Linked DNA regions of Algoriphagus machipongonensis. The protein of the gene in region 1 interacts with the protein of each later gene in a pairwise test. Links are inferred from orthologs where the notes say so. Each region holds a gene or a part of one and is shown on either strand. Other genes may lie near its edges.

Region 1 (6,153 bases):
TTTTCGTCATTCTCAAACTTCTTTCGAATCATTGCTCTGAACACATCTTCCAGGATACGGATCATGGTAGGTCGATCCACATTTTTAGATCTCGCAAACTCTGCGAAGGATTCTATTAAGATTTTGGCATCCATTTGACTTATTTAAAAGATACTTGTACGATTGTTTTTTTCATCTCTTCAAAAGAAAGTACTACTTCCTCTTCTGTGGCTTTCTTGCCTTTTTCTTTTTTCTTTACCAGCATTTTCACACCAGTAGTATCTACCTCTAATAATTTCCCCTTTAGCTCCTGCCCTGAAGTCAATAAGACTTTCAGTTCTCTGCCAATATTTTTTTGAAATTGTCTTCTACTACTTAAAGGATAATCCACCCCAGGAGAAGAAACTTCTAAAATATAAGCTTCCGACATCAACTCTTTTGCCTCCAATTCTTCGGCCACTGCTCTACTTACATTTGCACAAGTCTGGACATTAAGTCCTTGATCAGCGTCAATCAATATACTGAGGACGGTTTTTCCTGACTTGGGAACCAAATTTACTTCTACTACGAAATGACTTTCATCTGGGAGATGCTTCTCCACAATCTCCTCAATCGCTTGCTTTAGCTCCGACATATTGTATGCATAATGAAAGAGGGGACAGTGTGTCCCCTCGAGAAACTTTCGAATACCGCACAAAGGTAAAATAAATTATGAGTAAAAACAATTTGAGTAAAAAATCTACAAAGAGGCAAAAAACTACACAATGAGATGGATTGATTTATAAAACATAGCCCCTACTTAAAAGCCTCAGGAGACCATTTCGATAATTAACCCAAAAAATATCGTGTTTCTTTCAGAATTCTCCCTTTAAGGTAATAATTTTGCCGACCTCCTGTTTAATAAAGAGTACAAGTCGTGCTATATTAAGCAATCAAACTCCAAATTAATAGCAACCAATAAGTCAAAAATGGGATTATTCGATTTTTTCTCAAGTGATATAGCCATCGATTTAGGCACCGCAAATACACTTATTATCCATAAGGATAAAATTGTAGTCGACGAGCCGTCAATTATTGCAATCGACAAGACAACCAATAGAGTCTTAGCCGTAGGTCGAGAAGCTATGAACATGCATGAAAAAACGCATGAGAACATTAAAACTATTCGTCCCTTAAAAGATGGGGTTATCGCAGATTTCTATGCTGCGGAACAAATGATCCGAGGATTGATCAAAATGATCCCAGGTCAGAAAAAAGGAATGTTCCCTCAATCTCATAGAATGGTTATTTGTATCCCTTCAGGAATTACCGAGGTGGAAAAAAGAGCCGTTCGTGATTCCGCTGAACATGCCGGAGCAAAAGAGGTTTATATGATCTTCGAACCCATTGCCGCTGCTATAGGTATTGGGATTGATATTGAAAAACCAATGGGATCCATGATCGTGGACATTGGAGGAGGAACAACAGAGATTGCCTTGATCGCTTTATCAGGTATTGTAGCTGACCAATCAATCAGAGTGGCAGGTGACACCTTCACGAAAGATATCCTGGACTACATGAGAAGGCAACACAATTTATTGATTGGCGAAAGATCTGCTGAGAAAGTGAAAATTGCTATTGGTTCAGCCCTAACTGAGCTTGATGAGCCACCGGAGGATTATGAAATCCGTGGCCGTGACTTGATGACTGGAATCCCTAAAGTAATTAAGGTTTCTTATTCGGAGATCGCTTTTGCTTTGGACAAATCAGTTTCGAAAATCGAAGAAGCGGTTTTAAAAGCTTTGGAAATCGCACCTCCAGAACTTTCTGCAGATATTTATGATAACGGTATCCACTTAACAGGTGGTGGTGCTTTGCTGAAAGGTCTTGATAAAAGACTTCACCAGAAAACTAAATTGCCGATTCACATCGCAGAAGATCCACTGAGAGCAGTGGTAAGAGGAACAGGTACCGCCTTGAAAAACGTACATAGTTTCAGAACAGTATTGATGACCTAAACCCTGAATGCTACGCATATTTCAATTCCTTTATAACTTAAGGTCTTTTCTTTTGTTTGTTTTGCTTGAAGTGCTGGCAATCTGGTTACTTGTCGCGAATAATTCCCCTCAGGGAGCTGCTTTTTTTAATAGTTCCAATGCAATAGTTGGTTCAGTTTTAGAAACTAGATCCGATGTCGTGGACTTCTTTTCACTGGCTGAAGCTAACGATGCATTGTTAGAGGAGAATTCACGTCTGATGAAAGAATTAAAACTTCTGAGTTCGGATCCAGACAGCAGCATGATTTCTTTGGATTCTGCGCTTTCTGTCAATTATGAATTCAGAGGAGCTCGGGTTATTAGCAACTCACTTCGCTTTGCAGAAAACCATGTCACCATAAATAAAGGTGAAAATGATGGAATCAAGCCTGGAATGGGTATTTTCAATGAAAAGGGAGTTGTAGGACGAGTAAAATCAGTAACAGGAAATTATGCAGTGGGTTTTTCTCTTTTGAATACCGACTTATTAACCTCCTCGATCATCAAATCCACAGGAGATTTTGGCTCAATCAATTGGGATGGGAAAGACTCTAAAATTGCCAAAATGCTTTATGTGCCAAGGCATGTAAAAGCACAAGTAGGCGATACAGTTGTTACCTCAGGATATGGCGCTGTTTTTCCAAAAGGAATTAATATCGGTGTTATTTCAAAAGTAGACCAATCAAGTGACCCTAGCTATTTAGATATCGATGTCACTTTGACTACAGACTTTAGTAAGATTTCCTACGTTTACATCGTAGAGAACAACCAAAAAGAAGAGCTTGATTCATTAAACAACATGTCAAACACCACGAATGAATTTTAGAAATCTGATTTCTTTTATTTTTCTATTCCTAATTCTAGGGTTGGTTCAAATTCTATTTTTAAAGAATTTGGCCTTATTCGGTGTGGCTTTTTGTTTTATCTATCTCATTGGAATCTTGATTTTACCCTTGCAGATACAAACAGTGCCACTCCTATTGATCAGCTTTTTTGTAGGATTGATGGTGGATGTTTTTTACGACACTATGGGCTTGCATGCTGCAGCAGTAACTTTCTTAGCTTTTTTACGACCCCATTGGCTCAAATTTCTAAAGCCCAATGGAGGATATGATGATACAAGTAACCCAACCATACAAGAAATGGGAACCGGCTGGTTTTTAAGCTATTCCTTGCCTCTTGTTTTTGGGTTTTGTTTGGTATTTTTCTTTGCGGATCAGTGGGGAACCGGAGGATTTTTGTCAGTAATAAACAAAAGCCTTTTCTCTTCGATTTTTACAGTGGTTTTGGCTATTATTGTACAATTACTGTTCTTCAAACGCAGGAGGGGAATCTGATGAATGACCAAAGACCCTTAGCCATCATTGTCTTTATTTTCTTAATTGGATTAGTGCTTTTGACAAAGCTCTTTATGATCCAAGTAATGGACGACAGCTTTATGAGAAAAGCTGAGCGTAATGCTATTCAGCGGGTGGTAGATCACCCCTACAGAGGACTGGTATATGATCGCAATGGCAAATTGCTTGTTTACAATAATCCGATTTTTGATCTGATGATAGTACCCAAAGAATTTGAAGTAAGTGATACTACTCGATTCTTGGAACTTTTTAATATTTCAAAAGAGGAATTGATAGAATCTTATAATGCCGCTAGAAAATATTCTTCTGTAAAGCCTTCGACTTTTATCAAGCAGATTTCTACCAATGAATTTGCAAGAATCCAGAATTTCTTAATCGATTATCCTGGCCTGTTCATTACAACACGTTCAGTTCGTTCTTATCCAGAACCTGTTGCAGCACATGCTTTGGGTTATATAGGAGAGATCAGTGGGAGACAATTAGATCGTGATAGTTCGGGCTACTATGTACAAGGTGATTACGTAGGGCTCAGCGGTATGGAACGCTTCTACGAGGATGAATTAAGAGGTGAAAAGGGTGTCAAATATAAAATGGTCAATGTAAGGGGAGTCGATAAAGGCCCCTTCAAAGACGGTGAATATGATACTGCTTCTGTAGCAGGGCATAATGTGAATTCCTCCATCGACATGGAGCTTCAGAAATATGGCGAAAAACTGATGATGGGAAAAACCGGGTCCGTGGTAGCAATTGAGCCAAAGACAGGTGAAATTCTTTCCATGATTTCGGCACCATTCTATGATCCAAATAGTTTAACAGGTTCAGATTTTGGAAAAAGCTATACGGCCTTGAATGCATTGGAGACAAAACCTTTGTTTAATCGCCCTATCATGGCCACTTATCCTCCTGGCTCCATTTTTAAAATCGTCCAAAGTCTTATAGGACTACAAGAAGGAATATTGACTCCGGAGACAACCTTTGCATGTAATAAATCTTTGGTTGCCTGTCATAACCACCCTTCCCCTGTCAATCTATTTGGGGCCATCCGAAACTCCTGCAACCCTTATTACCATCAAGCATTTCGTCGAATCATCAATCAAGAAGTTTCAAGCAATACTTATAAGGATACAGAGCTAGGTCTGAATGCGTGGCGTGAAAAAGTTTTGAAATTTGGTCTTGGCGGAGAATTAGGGGTAGACATGCCAAATGAAAAAAGGGGATTGGTTCCTAATAGTGCTTACTATGATCATTATTATGGCAATGGTCGCTGGAAGTATTCTACGATCTATTCCCTTTCTATTGGTCAAGGAGAACTTTTGGTTACTCCATTACAAATGGCAAACCTAGCAGCAATATTTGCCAATAAAGGTTATTACTACACCCCACACTTGATTCGGGCAATTGATGGAGATAAAAATAAAATCCCAGAAGAATACCTGACAAAGCATGAAGTAGGTGTAGATTCTTATCACTTTGACATGGTGCAAGATGCTATGGCAGAAGCTCTTTATGGAACAGCAACGCGGGCGATAATGAAAGACATTGAAATCGCCGGAAAAACAGGTACTGCTCAAAACCCACATGGAGAAGATCATTCTGTTTTCATCGCATTTGCTCCAAAAGACAATCCAAAAATCGCAATCGCAGTGTATGTGGAGAATGCTGGCTGGGGTGGTAGAGCAGCTGCAAGTACCGCATCTTTGATGATAGAGAAATACCTTAAAGACAGTATTTCAAGACCTGAGCTAGAGGAATATGTATTAGCCGGAAATTTCATTTACTAATGAGAGAGTCGGATATTAACATCAATCGGGTAGACTGGGTTACCGTCATGATATATTTTGCTCTGGTCATCATCGGCTGGTTCAATATTTATGCGGCGGTATATGATGGGCAAGTTGATAAAAGTATTTTTGATTTTTCAATCAATTCCGGAAAGCAATTAGTTTGGATTGGAACCGCCATAGGGTTGATAATTGTGATCATGGCGGCGGATTATCGCCTTTTTGAGAATTTAGCCATCCCTCTTTATATTTTCCTTCTGGTACTGCTGGTCATCACCCCTTTTGTAGGAAAAGAGGTCAATGGACAGGTATTAACCATCGGTTTCGGATCTTTCAGAATTCAACCTGGTGAGTTTGCCAAATTCGCTACCGCTTTGGCTTTGGCGAAGTTTATGGAGCGCCCCACCTTTGACCTGTCTAAACCCAATTTTCAACTTCGGGCATTTGCAGTCCTTTTCCTTCCAATAATATTGATAATCCTTCAGCCAGATACTGGGACAGCCATGGTCTACTTTTCTATGCTGATCATGTTTTACAGAGAGGGTTTTCCTCAGAAGTATTACATCCTGGGAATAGGGATGATCGCGGTAGTTTTATTGGCATTAGGGATAGAAAACAACCTATACTTAGTAGGTGCGATAGTAGTAATTGTAGGGATATTAATTGCCATTGGCAAAAAGACACCCCAAAGAATCATTGCCTTTAGTGTTATAGGAATTGGTTTGATTGCATTTATCTACAGTTTAGACTTTGTAGTTTCTAAGCTACCAGAACATCAGCAAAACAGGATAATGGTCTTGTTTAATCCTGATTTGGATCCACTGGGAGTAGGTTGGAACGTAACCCAGTCTAAGATTGCTATTGGCTCAGGTGGGCTAGCCGGCAAAGGATATCTGCAAGGCACCCAGACGAAGTTTGACTTTGTGCCTGAGCAGCATACTGACTTTATCTTCTGTACTCTTGGAGAGGAATTTGGCTGGCTAGGAAGTCTGGTAGTTATCGCGCTTTTTGTCACACTGC
Region 2 (16,402 bases), 180 kb from region 1 along the record:
CCAGTGACATGGAGAATATCGTGGTTCCTCCGGGGAATAGCATTATCCATGTGATGCCTCAGGATTATACTGTGGATTATGAAGGTGGAATCAAAGATCCGGTAGGAATGTCCGGAGCCCGTTTAGAAGCGGATTTCCACATCATCACTGCACAAACAACCGCTATTAATAATATTAACCGATGTGTTCGTAGAGCTGACCTCACTTCCAAGCAGTTGATTCTCGAGCCATTGGCAAGTTCGCTTTCTGTTCTCAGTGATGAGGAAAAAGAAGCTGGAGTTTGCCTGGTTGATATCGGTGTGGTACCACAGACATAGCGATTTTTTATGAAAATATTATTCGCCATACCGCAGTCATTCCTTTGGGTGGTAACATCATTACTGCAGATATCAAAGAGGGATGTATGGTGATGCAAAATCAAGCTGAATTACTAAAAACCAGATTTGGAAAGGCCATTGCCAATGAAGCCAATCCAAATGAGATCGTGTCTATTCCAGGTTTGAGAAATCGACCACCAAAAGAAATTTCTATCCGGAATCTGGCTTCCATTATCGAAGCAAGGATGGAGGAGATTATTGAGATTGTTCAGAATGAGATCATGCAATCAGGCCATTATAAAAAATTGGCTGGGGGAATTGTCCTGACCGGTGGTGGTTCTCAAATGCAGTTTATCAGCCAGTTGTTTGAATACATGACTGGATTAGATACCCGTATTGGATATCCAAATGAGCATTTGGGTAAATCAGTAGTGGAGGAGGTGAAATCTCCAATGTACGCTACTTCCGTGGGATTGGTACTTGCTGGCTTTAAGTCTTTGGATGACAGAGAAGAAGGTTACAAAAAGCGAGTGGCAAACTCAGGCCCGATTTTAAAAAATGAAAATAAAGAAATCATATCAAAAGATATTTTCCGAAGCATCGGTGCAAAGCTGAAAGGCCTGATCACAGATGATATCGGAGATGATATTACCTACTAGGGCTTATGATTGAGGGGAGATAAGTGGCTTTGCCGCCTATTTCCCTAGAATTTCCTTTAACAAACAATGAAACTAATTCACCAATAAAATAAATATGTCAGATAACATGAAAGATTACAGATTTGATCTTCCAAAGAATCAGAAGTCGATTATCAAAGTGATTGGCGTAGGCGGTGGCGGTTCTAATGCCGTAAACCACATGTTTAGCCAGGGAATCAAGGATGTGGAATTTGTCGTAGTCAATACGGATGCGCAAGCATTAAAATCCAGTCCAGTTCCTTTGAGACTTCAATTGGGAGCCAACCTCACAGAAGGTTTGGGAGCAGGAGCAAATCCTGAGCAAGGTAAAAATGCAGCACTTGAATCTCAGGAAGAGATTCGTGAGCTTCTAGCAGATAATACCAAAATGGTATTTATCACTGCTGGAATGGGTGGTGGAACCGGTACAGGTGCCGCACCAATTATTGCAAAAATTGCCAAGGAACTCAATATTTTAACGGTAGGTATTGTTACTGCGCCGTTTATGTTTGAGGGTAGAAAGAAAATGAATGTGGCGCAGCAAGGAATTGAAGCGTTAAGAGAAAATTGCGACACTGTCTTGGTGATTCTGAATGATAAGCTGAGAGAGATTTATGGCAATTTGGCTATCCGAACAGCTTTCGGAAAAGCAGATGATATTTTGACCACAGCGGCAAAATCTATTGCTGAGATCATCACGATTCATCAAGATGTAAACGTCGATTTTGAAGATGTGAAAACCGTGATGAAGGATGCTGGTGCTGCAGTAATGGGCTCCTCTACCGAGGAAGGTGAAGGCAGAGCTATCCGTGCAGCGGGCGCAGCTATTTCTTCTCCATTATTGAACAATGTAGATATCAAAGGAGCAGAGAAAATCTTGCTTTCTATTATGTCTGGTGAGGACGAAGAGCTTTCTATGGATGAGTTGAGTGAAATCACTGAATATATCCAGGAGAAAGCAGGTGATAATGCTGAAGTGATCTTCGGTCAGGGTATTGATCCAGAATTGGCTAAAGGTATCCGTGTTACTGTGATTGCTACAGGTTTTGCAATGGATAGATTAGAAGGTGCAGCGAAGTCAAATGAGATTAAGACGCCACTTCCTAAGCCAGTGATTGCTCCTAGCGTTGCAGAAAAAGCGCCAGAGCCAGAAAGCGTAAAGACTGTTATTAATTTAGAGTCAGGTAAGAGTGAAAAAGTGAAAGAAGAAGCTGTTGACAATGGTTCTACCTTTGTTTTCTCTTTCCCAAAAGCGACTCCAAGCGAGAAAAAGCCAGTTGAAAAGCCTCAAGAAGTAAAGCCAGAAGCGAAGGTTGAAGAAACAAAGCCAGAGGCTAAAGTTGAGGAAGTAGAACCTGAGTTTAACTTCGAAGAAAAGTCAAAGCAAGAGGAGAAAGCTGAGTTTGAATTTGTGAAGCCAGAGCCCAAAAAGATCGTTCATGATCTTTATGAAGAGGAAGAGCAAAAAGAACCAGAAGTGAAGGAAGAGGAAGAAGCTCCAGCTCCTGCTTATGCAAATGATTACTATGAGCAAATGAAGCAAAAAGCTATTCAGAGAGCTCACGAAAGATTTGAAAAGCTAAGAGGTAACAGAACATTTAATCCTACTCCAGAAGAGTTGAAGGAAAAAATGGACGTTCCAGCTTATCAAAGAAAGAATGTAAAGTTGAATGAACCTCAGCATAGTTCAGAAGAGAATATCAGTAAGTATAATCTGAACGATGATAATGAGATTTTAGGCAATAACAGATTCCTGCATGATAATGTGGACTAAGTCCTAAAACTCAAGCAGCATGTCTGCCTGGGTTTGCAGCAAGTCCATATACAGCCTGTTGGTGAGCAGGTTATCTGACATATTTTGCTCTATTTTAGCGAGCTTCGGCTTGAGAGCGAGGACATGCATTCCCAGATAATGGAATATATCGGTGAGGTGGCTCAAAGCGATGCCACCTCCCCCGATTCCAGAAGAGATGCCCACTAGGGCACTTTTTTTGTTTCTAAAAGTATTGGGATAAGTCATCCCATCAATAAAAGTTTTCAGGACTCCAGGGAAGGATCCGTTATACTCAGGAACGATAAATACAAACTTTTTTCCTTTCTCTAATCGTTCATGGAAATTGTTATACTCCTCATTCTTACCATTGTTTTCGTAAAGTGCCGTTTCAACAAAATCATTAGGCAAATTCTCTAATTCAAGAATTTCAACGTCTGCACCTTTCTCAATTAAAATACTTTGGTATAATTCTGCTATTACCTTCGAAACTGAATTTTTTCTATTCGTTCCTACAATTATTTTGATCATTTCAGAGGTATTTATCTTCTACTACAAGCTTTTGCTTTAATTGTTCTTACAAAGGTCAATTTTTATATCTTTATTCTCCTTCAATTTTAAGCGCATGAATTACATTAACCAAATCAAAGAGGCGACTCAATTTATAAGAAACCTATATTCTGAGCCTGTGAATATCGGAATTATTCTGGGAACAGGCTTGGGCAAGCTAGGGGAGCAAATCCAAGTAGATATTGAAATCGACTACAGCGAAATCCCACATTTCCCGGTTTCGACTGTTGAAAGCCACTCTGGGAAGCTGATTTTTGGGAAAATTGGTTCCAAAAAAGTGATGGCGATGAAAGGTCGTTTTCATTATTATGAAGGGTATACAATGCAGGAAGTTACTTTTCCTGTAAGAGTGATGAAAATGCTGGGAGTAAGTAATTTACTGGTGTCCAATGCATGTGGTGGTCTGAACCCCTCTCAGCATGTGGGCGAAGTAATGATCATACAGGATCATATAGACTTATTCCCTGAAAATCCACTTCGCGGTAAACATATTGAGGAGTTGGGAATAAGATTTCCGGATATGAGCGATGCCTACTCTCCGCGGTTAATCGAATTGGCAGAAAAAATTGCAGTGGAGCAACAGTTTATGTTTCATACAGGGGTTTATGCCGGAGTTCAGGGGCCTAATCTAGAAACACCGGCAGAGTATAAATACCTGCGCACAATCGGAGCAGATGCAGTGGGAATGAGTACTGTGCCAGAAGTCATTGTGGCCAGACAAATGAATTTAGAAGTTTTTGGAATTTCTGCTATTACCGATTTGGGTGTAGAAGGAAAGATAAAAAAAGTCACAATCGCAGAAGTATTAGAAGCAGCAGCTATGGCTGAACCTATCATGGCTAAAATCATGGCTGAACTTATCAAAAGGATGTAAAAAAACAGGTCAATGAATTTCATTGACCTGTTTTTTTATAGTTTTCTAAATTATTGTTTGCCCATATAGTCCACGACAAAATAGCTTAAGGTTCTGACACCTAAAGTAAAACCTCCTTCATCAATGTAGAATCCAGGGGTATGGTGTGAGGGGGTGGTCGTGGGATCACCGCCTTTTTTCATGCCTCCAAGATTGATGAACAAGCCTGGCTTTTCTCTTTGGAAAAAGCTAAAATCCTCAGCTCCTGTAATTGGAGGCATAGAGATAATATTTTCCTCTCCTGCTGCTGCCTGTAGGGTTGGGATCATTTCTGCGGTGAGTGCTGGGTCATTCACTGTTGAGGGGTAGAGTTTCTCTATTTTTAGATCTACCGTAGCTCCTGCACTTTCTGCAATGTTGGTGACAATCTCTGTGATTCTTTTATGAACCAAAGCCTGTTGTTCGTCTCCAAAAGTTCTAATCGTCCCGATCATTTCTACTTTTTCTGGTATGATGTTATGTCTGATTCCACCATGGATTGCTCCAACAGTAACAACAGCTGGATTTTCTGTGATGTTAACACTTCTGGAAAGGATAGTTTGTAATCCCATGACGATTTGAGAGGAAGTCACAATCGGATCTACGCTTGACCATGGGGAAGCACCATGCGCCTGTCTTCCATTTAATGTGATTTCTAGATTATCTACAGCGGCCATGGCAGGGCCTGATCGATAGCCTATTTTACCTACTTCCATTTGAGATGCGATATGAAGGCCAAAAACTGCGTCCACATCTTCCATTACGCCCTCTGCTACCATCAATTCGGCACCGGCCATTCCCTGACCATAAACACCTTCCTCTGCAGGCTGGAAGAAGAATTTTACATTTCCTTCGAGGTCATCCTTCATGCTTGCCAAAACTTCAGCAACTCCCATCAGAATGGCAACATGAGTGTCATGTCCACAGGCATGCATCACTCCGGTTTCTTGTCCATTGTAGGTAGCTGTGTTGACAGATTTAAAAGGTAGATCATTTCGTTCGGTGACGGGAAGAGCATCCATATCAGCTCTTAAGGCTACTGTAGGTCCAGGTTTACCACCTTTCAATACTCCCACAACACCCGTAACTGCTACTTCCTCGGTTACTTCTATTCCTAATGAACGTAGATGATCCGCTACTTTTTTAGCGGTTCTGAATTCCTGGTTTCCCAATTCTGGGTGCATGTGAATATCGCGTCTCCATTCGACAACTTTTGATTCAATGGCATTGGCTTTCTCGTCGATCGCGGGCCTAAGTTCGCTCTGCCCAAAAGCAGTACCCGAGATAAGTAATAGCGGGAGTAATAATTTTTTCATGATTAGTGGTTGATTTCAGTACCTAGTAAATTTAGAAAAAATGCTGAGGTTTGTTGGCTTGCTGGAACCTTTGTTTAAAAATCGGCATTTGGCAGAACTATTTTTGAATGAAAGGCTTTAATAGAGGTATCATAAAAATGAACCTTATGGATTTAAATAATAAAGTAGCAGTAGTCACTGGCGTGAGTAAAGGAGTAGGACTTGAAGTGGTAAAACAATTGTTGGAAAAAGGTGTCACGGTAGCTGGCTGGAGCAGAAATAAGCCCGATCTTGATCATAAAAATTTCCACTTTTTCACCTGTAATGTAGCCGATGAAAGTTCAGTGGAAAATGCATTTCAAAAAACCACTGCTCAGTTGGGGACTGATATTCGAATATTGGTAAACAACGCTGGTTTTGGAGTGGCTGGGCCAACAGAATCATTCTCTTCGGAAGATTGGAAAGCCATGTTTGATACAAACGTGCATGGGATATTCTATGTGACAAAACGATTGATCCCAGGAATGAAAGCAGCAGACGAAGGGCATATTTTGAATGTTGCTTCTATTGCAGGGCTAAATGGGGTAAATAAATTTGCTGGATATGTAGGGACCAAGCATGCAGTCAGAGGAATTTCTCATTCCTTATACATGGAGTTGAGAGATTTTGGAATCAAAGTATCTACGATCTATCCAGGATCAATCCAGACCAATTTCTTTGATGAAATCCCAGGTGTAGATGCCCATGAAAATATGATGAGACCCATCGATGTGGCAACGACCATGGTTCAGACTTTAGAGACTCATCCCAATTATTTTGTTGCAGATGTAGAGTGCAGACCTTTGAGACCGAAGGGTAAGAAATAATTAAGCTTGAATCGACCTATTTTAGGAAGAGGCTGTCTAAAAATCCTATTTGTTACTTGGAGAGTTTGCCTTGCTGAAGGCAGGAAAAAGATTGTGGTTTGATTGGCTTTTTCAAGCTTTCGATCTCTATTCTGACCATGGCTGCTTTGACTAACAAATGATAGGTTGATCTGGCAGCCTCTTTTTTTAGGGTTAAATCAAGTTGGCTATAAACCTATCAATCTCTTTTTAGATTGTTTTCAGTAAGTATAGTGGTTAAATTGACCCTTATTCTTACTAATATCGTACTATGAAAAAATCGAATCTGATCATTTTGATCACTTTGTTATTAGGGTCTACAGCCTATTTGGGATATTCGTTTCAGCCAGAAAAAATGGAAGAAGTGACAAAAGTCAGAACACCAAAACTGCTGCCTGATTATAATTTGTATGATATTAATGGGAAAGTAAGTTCCATTCACCAATTAGCTGGTGACAAACCCACACTTTTTATTTATTTCAATTCGACTTGCCATTTATGTCAAGATGAGCTAGGTGAGATTTCAAAAAGGATTGATGAGTTTAAAGACTATAATCTCATTTTCACGACTGTTCAGCCAAAATCTGAAATGATAAATTTTGTGAATGAACTTGAAATTAAAGATCGATCAAATGTCCATTTTTTGTTGGATGCGGATATGAATGTGGCTAGTTACCTTCAGATTCGAAGTGTTCCTTCCATTTTCTGTTATAACACCAAAAAGGAATTAATGACTGAGTATGTTGGAATCACAAAAATTGATTTACTGCTGGAGAATTTAGCAAGGGGTATCTGAGTTTTGGAAATTTATTAGATGGAAAAAAACTAATATTTCGCATTATGTTCACCTGGAAGCAATCAATTAAGCTAGATGAGTAGGTTGAACGAAACTGTAATTTTTCCGTACTTTTGTTAGCCTAATTTATCCCCATGTCACTCCGAGTATCCCAATTGACCAAACTTTACGGAACACAAAAAGCGCTGGACGAGGTGACTTTTGAAGCAAATCCAGGAAGGATTTTAGGCTTTTTAGGTCCTAATGGGGCGGGTAAATCTACCACCATGAAGATCATAACTGGCTATCTTGCTGCAGATGGCGGTTCCGTACAAGTGATGGGTGAAGATGCTTTGCAGGCTCCTAAAAAAGTAAGTCCTTTCATAGGGTATTTGCCAGAGCATAATCCATTGTATCTGGATATGTATGTTCGTGAATTTTTGGAGTTTTCAGCAGGGATTTATGGAATGTCAGGGCAGCTCAAAAACCAACGCGTTAAGGAGTTGTTGGAGAAAGTAGGGCTGAGGCCTGAGCAGCACAAGAAAATTGGACAGCTTTCCAAAGGTTATCGTCAAAGAGTGGGCTTAGCCAAAGCTTTAATCCATGATCCTAAAGTGGTGATTTTAGATGAGCCTACTACGGGTTTAGATCCCAATCAATTGGTGGAAATCAGAAATCTTATTGCTGAAATTGCGGTAGATAAAACCATGATCCTATCTACGCATATCATGCAGGAGGTAGAGGCGATTTGCCAGGATGTGGTCATCATCAACAAAGGCAAGATCCTTGCTTCGGATGCCTTGGAAAACCTGAGCATCGCAGAGCAAAAAGTTCAATTGCTGATAGAAACGGAAGAGGCTTTAGAGCTAAGCTGGTTTGAGACTTTGGGTGAAATTTCATTTGGAAAAAAAGGGAGTAGCTCCTTGATCATATCGTGTGAAGATCCCAATGAGACTAGGAAAGAAGCGATGAAAATCATCCAGCAAAAAGGGTTGAACTTGATCAGTATGAATCAGAACAAAAAGAATTTGGAACAAATTTTCAGAGATATCACCCGATGAAAAGCTTATTCCTAAAGGAGATCAATGCGTTTTTTGGCAGCTTGCTGGGCTATTTAATTTTAGCTTTGTTTTTAGTGGCCATAGGATTGATCGTCTGGGTATTTCCGGAGAGTTCGGTCTTGGATTATGGCTATGCAGATCTAGAGCCTTTATTTACTTATACTCCTTACGTTTTTACCTTTTTGGTGCCAGCTATCGCCATGCGATCCATCGCTGAAGAAAGGAAAAGTGGTACTTGGGAACTCCTTAGAACCTCTCCATTATCACTTATTCAAATCATTCTGGTAAAATATTTGGCCTTACTGTTTTTGGTCATTTTAGCAGTGATCCCAACGCTTTTATACTTTTTTACCATCATTCAATTAGGGGATCCTGTAGGGAATCTTGATCAAGCAGGTTTTTTTGGTTCTTGGATAGGATTATTGATGATAGGGTCTGTGTTTGCTTCAGTAGGCTTATTTGCTAGCTCCCTGACTTCCCAGCAAGTATTGGCATTCGTACTAGGAGTGTTTCTTTGTTTTGTTTTATACTTTGGGTTCTCGGCATTGGCGGATTTACAGGTAGGCAATGTCGCTTATTGGGTGGAAGAGCTGAGCTTGAGTTTTCACTATATCAACCTTAGTAGGGGAGTGATAGACTCTGGAGATGTATTTTTTATGCTTGGAATGAATTGGCTGTTTTTGGGCTTGAGCGTTTTGACTTTGAGAAATAAATGAAAAACCCGGCAATACATACACTCAAGGCTTGGGGGATTCTACTTCTTGGAATGATAGTGATCTCCTTGTTGGCTCTATTCTTAAGGTTTCGAGTAGACTTGACAGAGGAAAAAAGATATTCCCTACACCCTGCAACAGAAGAAGTCCTAAAATCTCTTGATAAACCTATCCATGTCGATATTCTTTTGGTAGGTGAAAATTTTCAGGGGGGAATGCGTCGTTTACAGAAATCAATCGAAGAAACAGTAAGGACATTCAACGCCTATAGTCCCGAGAAAATAAGCTTTTCTTACTTTGATCCTTTAAGCGTGGAAGAGTCCCAGCAGCAAGAGTTCATAACTTCTTTGACTACTTATGGGATTAACCCTACCAATTTATTTGTCAATCAGAATTCCGGTCAGCAATCCCAACTTATTTTCCCGGGGATTTTGGTGAGTGATGATGAATATGAAACTGGAGCTTTGATTCTAAAAGGAGAAAGGGGAATGGGGCCTGATCAGATTTTAAACCAGTCTATTGAAAATCTGGAGTTTGAATTGAGTAATGCTATCAAGAAGCTGATCAATCCAGAGGAATCGGCTGTGGCGATGATCATGGGGCATGGTGAAATGGCTGAAGATGAAGGCTACGGCTTGGTGGAGGCGCTAGATGGAGAATTCGAACTGTTTAAGGTACCATTGGAGCAGGCAAAGACCCCAGCTGATTTGGCTAATTTTAAACTGATTTTTATAGAGGGGCCTCGTGAGATTTACTCCGATAGAGAAGTATACCTTTTGGATCAATACGTCATGAATGGCGGGAATTTGGTAGTGATGGTAGATGGAGTGGCAGTGGATATGGAACAAGCCGGAGGGGAAGGAACCTTTGCAATGCCGGTAGATTCAGGACTTGAAAACCTTTTGTTTAAATATGGAATCCGGATTAATAAAGATTTAATTCAAGATTTGAATTTCGGATATTTCCCAGTGATGGCGGGTAATTTTGGAAACCAAGATCAAATGGTTCCTTTACCATGGCCATTCTTCATTCAAGCGGGTGTCATGCAGCAGCATCCCATTACCAAGGGACTGGATGTGGTGAGTTTTAGGTTCGCCAGTAGTTTAGATACCGTGATGGCGGAGGGTGTTAAAAAGACACCTTTGATATTCACATCTGACAATTCAAGGATTTTGCCTGCACCAGTCAGAGTTGCTTTTAGTGATATGGAGCAAGAACCTCCAGTAGAGAGTTTTTCTCTGAGAAATCTTCCCTTGGCATACTTGCTAGAGGGTGAATTTACCTCATTGTATAAAAACCGATTTTTGCCTGAGGGATTTGATAAAGCAGATTTTAAAGAAACCGGAAATGGGAAAGTGGTCGTTTTTGGGGATGGTGATGTTTTTCAGAGCCAAAGAAATTTGGTAGATGGCAGTCCCCTAATTTTGGGAGAAGATCCATTTAGTCAAATGACCTTTGCAAATAAGCTTTTATTAAGGAATATGGTGAAATACTTGGTAGATCCGGAAGGGATCATAGCTTCGCGTACCAGGACTTTTCAAATTCGACCTTTGAATAAGGTGAAAGTAGCTCAACAAAGGACATTTTGGCAAATTGTCAACGTGGTTGTGCCGGTTCTGATATTACTTTTGATAGGTACTTCAGTGTGGTGGATTCGTAAACAAAATTACGCTAAGAAATCAAACTAGGTAAAAAAGCAGCATTTGTTGATAATAATTTCGAGACTTTCTAGTTTGGGTCAGTTCTGAATCGATTTTATTTATAAATTTACCCCCATTGCAAAATTTTAAATTAATAAGCCCTTCGATATGAAATTTATTGTTTCCTCTTCTGCTTTACTTAAGCAGCTTTCGGCGATCAACGGTGTGGTTACTACCAACCCAGTTGTTCCAATTTTGGAAAACTTCCTTTTTGAAATTCAGGAAAGTGTGTTGACCATTACTGCTTCTGATCTTCAAACTTCGATGATTACCGAAATCGCAGTGGAGGCCAAGGAAGATGGAAATATTGCGGTTCCTGCTAGGATTTTGATTGAAACACTAAAAAACCTTCCTGAGCAGCCAGTTACCTTTAGTATAGACCACGATACCTACGCGGTAGAGATCAGTTCTGATAATGGTCGATATCGTTTGGCTGGTGAAAACGCAACAGATTTTCCAAAAATCCCAACTGTAAGCAATGCGACTACAGTAGATATGTCTACTGAGGTCTTGGCGAGTGCGGTGTCTAACACCATTTTTGCGACAAGCTCAGATGAATTAAGACCTGCAATGACTGGGGTTTATATTAACCTTAGCCCAACCAACACCACTTTTGTGGCTACTGACGGTCATCGATTGGTTCGCTATAGAAGAGTAGATGTGGCTTCTTCTGATGCAGCAAATTTGATCATTCCACGAAAGGCGCTAAACTTATTGAAGTCTACTTTACCTTCTGAGAATGTGCCTGTATCGGTAGAGTTCAATCAATCCAATGCTTACTTCAAGTTCAACAGCATCAAGATGATCTGTCGATTGATTGATGAGAGATTCCCAGATTATGAAAATGTAATCCCTGCAGAGAATCCAAATTTGATGACAATTGATCGTCAAGAGTTATTGAGTTCATTGAAGCGTATCGCGATTTATGCGAATAAAACTACGCATCAGGTGAGATTGAAATTGACAGGCTCTGAGTTATTGATTTCTGCAGAAGATCTTGATTTCTCCAATGAAGCAAATGAAAGATTATCCTGTGAGCATGATGGAGAGGATATCGAGATTGGTTTCAATGCCAAGTTTTTGGTAGAAATGTTGAATAACCTTTCTTGCAAAGAGGTAACTCTAAAATTCTCCGCTCCAAACAGAGCTGGATTAATTCTTCCAGCAGAGCAGGATGAAAACGAGGATATTTTAATGCTCGTAATGCCTGTAATGCTTAATAATTACGTATAACAACCACAAACCATAAAACGAAAAGCTTGGAGATTACTTCAGGCTTTTTTTGTTTTTTGGGGTATTATGAATCCAGCTTTTTCTTTGCGTCTCTTAGAGACTTCAAATACAAACCTTCCACACGCTCTCTAGCCCAAGGAGTTTTTCTAAGGAATTTTAAACTTGATTTGATGGAAGGGTCGTGGGTGAAACAGCGGATAGTTATTCTTTCACCCAGTTCTTTCCAGCCATAAAAATTGACGAGATGTTCTACCATGGTGTCAAGTCTGATTCCGTGAAGGGGGTTGTTTGGCTGCTGTTCCAATGGTAATTGCTTTCTGGGTGAATTTAAAATTACAAAGTATAACTGAATGAAGAGCGAAGTGCCTTTGTATTTCTAGTTTTTGGGTTCAATCAGATCCCATAAATTCCCATAGAGATCTTTGAAAACAGACACGGTACCGAATTTTTCCTCAGCCGGCTCTCTAATAAATTCCACACCTCTAGCGGTATATTTTTTATAATCTCTCCAAAAATCATCGGTATACAGAAATAGAAAAACTCTTCCTCCAGTTTGAAATCCCACTTGTGACTTTTGGGTTTCATTAGCAGCTTTAGCGAGTAGAAGGTGACAAGAAGATCCCGGCGGCGAAACTCTAACCCATCGTTTGGTCTCACTCATTTGGGTGTCTTCCAGAAGTTCAAAATCCAGAACCTTGGTATAATGCTCTATAGCTTCATCATAATCATTCACTAAAAGTGAAATTTGCCCCAGCTGCTGTTTCATTAAGTTTAAATTATTTATGTAGTTTACGTTTCAATTTTATAAATGAAAATTACAGTATGCGACTTAAAAATCCTTTTTTGCTTCTTCTTTTTGGACACATTTTTCTCCTTATTTCTTGTGGAGGTCAAAAGGATAAAAAGGAAATCACTTACTTTCTAGAGGCATCAGGTGAGTTGTTAGAATTTGAATTGGATAGCTTAAGTCCTAATCAAAGCAATGGAATTCAATTTTTTGATCCATTTCTATTTAGTCTGGATATGAAGACAAGTACAATTCATATGTATGATAAAAGGTCAGGAAAGTTAAATAAGAGCCTTCAATTTGAAGAAGATGGGCCAAATGGTATTTCGGATATATTTGGTTTCAAGGTTCAAAGTTTGGACAGCATATATTTATTTTCCTTAGGTAAAAGGTTGGTTGCCCAGACCGATACGAGTGCTCAGATAATTAATAAAACAAGCTTTGAATTGCCCGAACCACTTTACAATATTTTCTTAAGTAACACTTTTTATAACTCACCTGCACGAATTTCTGAAGGGATAGTTTATGGTAAAACGAGGGCTAGTTTAGACCTAAAATCTATTACTCAAGAAAAACTAAATGAAGTCCCATTAATAGTAGGAATTAATATTAAAGATGGATCTGTTAAAACCCTTCCATATAGATTCCCATCTGATTATTTAAAGGCAGGACTGAAGAGTTTGGAGGCCAGTGTAATTCAAGCAAATGGTCAAACTGTGATTTCCTTTTTTGGTGATCATCGATTATATGTTTCTCATTCTGATGCGGAAACCCTTCAGGCTGTTGCGGGTAAAAGCCAGTTTTTGGATGAAGTTTTGCCTACTTTTTCAAATCAGTCGACCTCTCTTGAGTTTGCAACCTATAATATGACGAAATCGCGCTATGGTTCGCTGATTTTTGATCCTTACAAAAAACTTTATTACCGATTTGCTTATCCTACTATTGAGGTCTCCGACATTCAGGAAATTAGAACTTTAAATACCTCTCCTGGGCCATTTGTATTAATGGTTTTTGACAAGGAATTGAATTTGCTTAGGGAGAAAAGGTTTGAAGAGGGGAAATATTTTCAAGATAATTTCTTTGTGACAAAAGATGGCTTGTATTTATCCACAAGTCATCCCAAAAATCCAGCAAACATGGAGGATATTATGACTTTTGAGTTGGTCAAATTGAATCAATCTAATGAATGAAATTAAATTAATGGCGAGGGTAAATCCCCGCCCTTAATCCATTATTTATCCCAAATGAAGGGAGCTTTTCGAATAAATTCTTCAGATTCCAGTTGCTTTACAAGAAACGCTGCCAAACTAGCTGCTGAGATTTTTTGGCCAAGACAGTCAATGGTGGAAACAGCATAATCGCTTTTTGAATCTGTCAACTCTATCATTGAGGATCTAACCATGGTCCAGTCTAGCCCTGAGTTATTTAATAAATTAAATTCCTCTTGCTTATCTTTTGTAGATACTGGGAACTTGCTGTACATAAAGGCAGTTGCGGCCTTCGCAAACTCACTTTTTTGATCCTGTTCCGTGTCTACATTAAGGCTAGAAAGCAAAATATATCGCTTCAAATTGCTTCTCCGAAGCTCCTGAATGATCAGCTGTGTCGTTTTAGAGAAAATGTTTCTTGGGCTTTCCGGAATGCCTATTCCCAATGTACTGATGAGGGCATCACTACCTGTAATCAATTCTTTGATGGAAGAAGGCTTTGATACATCACCAACAACCAACTCAAGATTTTTATTTTTCGGGGGAGATTTTTCCGGATTTCTAAGAAGTAACTTTACTTGATATTCTTGGTTTAAAAGCTCCTTAACTAGGTAGCTTCCTGATTTTCCTGTTCCGCCGATAACGGCAATTTTATTGAATTTCTTCATGATGTTCTTTATAAAATTTGATAAAAATATTTCCTCTCGCTTTTGAAAAAAGCAGTATTTACCCAGCAGTTTCGCTGAATAGTTAGAGGTTCAAATATTTATAAAGAGATTTTAATACTTTAAATCTAGTTATTAATTCGGTTTATGCATCGAAAGAGGAGATGAATTCCGGTTAATCACAAATCCTCTACAAAAAAGATGGCATTATTATTTAAATCATAAAGCCCGAATTCATGTGTGCCCCAAGGAGTATTTTTTCGTAGTTTATCCTTAGGGACTACTCCTTTAGCCACGAGTTTATTGAAATATTTGTCAATATTTTTTACGAAAATTCGAACGACTGATCCTCCTAATAAGGGGTCATCTTCGGTGTCTGCATGCCATTGAAGGTGAAGCCAGACAGTTTTGTAATGGATTCCAACATACATGGAGTCTCCAAAAATTTTCTTAAAACCCAGCTTCTCTTCATACCAAATCAAATCTCTTTCTATGTCATTGGAAGGTAAAACTGGGACTGTTGATAAAAATTCGGTTTTCATCTTTTGGGTTTAAAAAAAGAGGGATTCAATAAGTTTACTGAATCCCTAGGTGAAAGGTTTTATCCTTCCGCCTCAAGCGTCCTTCTTACATCTTCTAGATCTCTTCTGATCTCAAAAATACTCTCCCATTCTCTTTCTTCTACTCCATGCTCAATCCCCACATATCCGTGAAAGTCATGGGCTAAAACAATCTTCATCATCCTGGTGAAGTCCAGAGGATGCTCTCTACCTGAGTCGTCCCAAACTTTGGGTTTTAGACTGACTCCTTTGGCGTAGGGCATCAGTTCATCCACTCCTCTGTACGAGTCATAGGAAAAGTTTTTTCCACCTACTTCAGCGATTCTGAAATTACCGAAGTCTGGTAAGGTTCCTGCTCTGGAATGACCTGTCTCCTTGATCATTTCAGCTAGCCACTTGGCATCGCTTGAAAAGCCACCGTGATTTTCTATGATTACATCAATGTCAAAATCATCTGCAAATTCGCAAAGTTGCCTCAGTCCCGAACTGGTAATGTCCATGGCTGTTTTTGCATCTGCAGGGTTGGTACTCCAAGGCACTGCAGAGTATGCGTTGACACGAATAGCGTGGCAGCCAAGGAATTTAGCCGCTTCAACCCATTTTTTATGATTTTCTACGGTCTGTTTTCTACCTTCTGAGGTTGCCGCTCCCAGCATTCCTTCCCCATCGCACATGATGAGTACAGAGGTTACCCCTTCTCCATCAGCTCGGGTTTTCATTTCCTTTAGGTAGGCCATGTCTGTTGCCTTATCCATAAAAAACTGATTGACATATTCCACTGCGTCAATTTCATGTTCCTTGGCGAGGATCGGGAAATCAAGGTGGTCAATTTTTCCTGCAAAAAGGGCTTTGTTTAAGGACCATTCTGCCAGCGAAATTTTAAACAATGGATCAGCCTTTTTAGAAGTAAAACTGAATTGGGGTAAACCCAGGCCAATTGCTGCTGAGGCAAGGCCGGCTGATTTTAAAAACTCTCTTCTGTTTTTCATAAGAATATAAGGTTAAAAGTGTATGATGTTTGGTTGGTTAGGTCTAAATCTCCCAGCCAGTTCTATAGTCTCTCGTTAAATAGGTATTTGCTTCTTCAATATTGGTTATTTTTAAACTAGAAGGATCAAATTCAATTCTTTTACCACTTCTCAATGCTACAGCTCCTAAATTGACTGTGTCCGTGATGGCAGTAGCTCGGGTAAAACTTCCCGGAGTTTGTTTATTTTCTTTGATAGCATCAACCCACATATCGGTATTTCTATCCACATGGTCTGATTTTATTACTTCAGAAGAAGGTCTTTGG

What was found.
Region 2: the proteins of ALPR1_RS19910 (region 1) and ftsZ interact in binary tests that used the Escherichia coli proteins (3 or more experiments, as listed by UniProt). The link is inferred for Algoriphagus machipongonensis from one-to-one orthologs.

What each region holds. Positions count from the first base shown.
Region 1 is NZ_CM001023.1:4,687,429-4,693,581, forward strand. The notes cover bases 1-2,961. They hold ALPR1_RS19910 (rod shape-determining protein), read left to right. Parts: upstream 1-947; coding sequence 948-1,976; downstream 1,977-2,961. Other genes in these bases: nusA (transcription termination factor NusA), read right to left, coding at 1-134; ALPR1_RS19905 (ribosome maturation factor RimP), read right to left, coding at 140-613; mreC (rod shape-determining protein MreC), read left to right, coding at 1,984-2,820; ALPR1_RS19920 (hypothetical protein), read left to right, coding at 2,810-2,961. In the rest of the region: more of ALPR1_RS19920, read left to right, coding at 2,962-3,331; mrdA (penicillin-binding protein 2), read left to right, coding at 3,331-5,133; rod shape-determining protein RodA, read left to right, coding at 5,133-6,153. UniProt on the Escherichia coli protein: Forms membrane-associated dynamic filaments that are essential for cell shape determination. Acts by regulating cell wall synthesis and cell elongation, and thus cell shape.
Region 2 is NZ_CM001023.1:4,490,187-4,506,588, reverse strand. Bases 588-3,425 are described here. They hold ftsZ (cell division protein FtsZ), read left to right. Parts: upstream 588-1,082; coding sequence 1,083-2,768; downstream 2,769-3,425. Other genes in these bases: ALPR1_RS19070 (purine-nucleoside phosphorylase), read left to right, coding at 3,391-3,425; ALPR1_RS19075 (NADPH-dependent FMN reductase), read right to left, coding at 2,772-3,296. In the rest of the region: more of ALPR1_RS19070, read left to right, coding at 3,426-4,209; ALPR1_RS19065 (amidohydrolase), read right to left, coding at 4,260-5,543; ALPR1_RS19060 (SDR family oxidoreductase), read left to right, coding at 5,690-6,388; ALPR1_RS19055 (TlpA family protein disulfide reductase), read left to right, coding at 6,678-7,202; gliding motility-associated ABC transporter ATP-binding subunit GldA, read left to right, coding at 7,337-8,242; gliding motility-associated ABC transporter permease subunit GldF, read left to right, coding at 8,239-8,958; gliding motility-associated ABC transporter substrate-binding protein GldG, read left to right, coding at 8,955-10,643; dnaN (DNA polymerase III subunit beta), read left to right, coding at 10,764-11,888; ALPR1_RS19030 (VF530 family protein), read right to left, coding at 11,953-12,192; ALPR1_RS19025 (VOC family protein), read right to left, coding at 12,265-12,654; ALPR1_RS19020 (DUF4221 domain-containing protein), read left to right, coding at 12,711-13,865; ALPR1_RS19015 (NAD(P)-dependent oxidoreductase), read right to left, coding at 13,907-14,551; ALPR1_RS19010 (VOC family protein), read right to left, coding at 14,728-15,090; ALPR1_RS19005 (sugar phosphate isomerase/epimerase family protein), read right to left, coding at 15,150-16,097; ALPR1_RS19000 (Gfo/Idh/MocA family protein), read right to left, coding at 16,141-16,402. UniProt on the Escherichia coli protein: Essential cell division protein that forms a contractile ring structure (Z ring) at the future cell division site. The regulation of the ring assembly controls the timing and the location of cell division.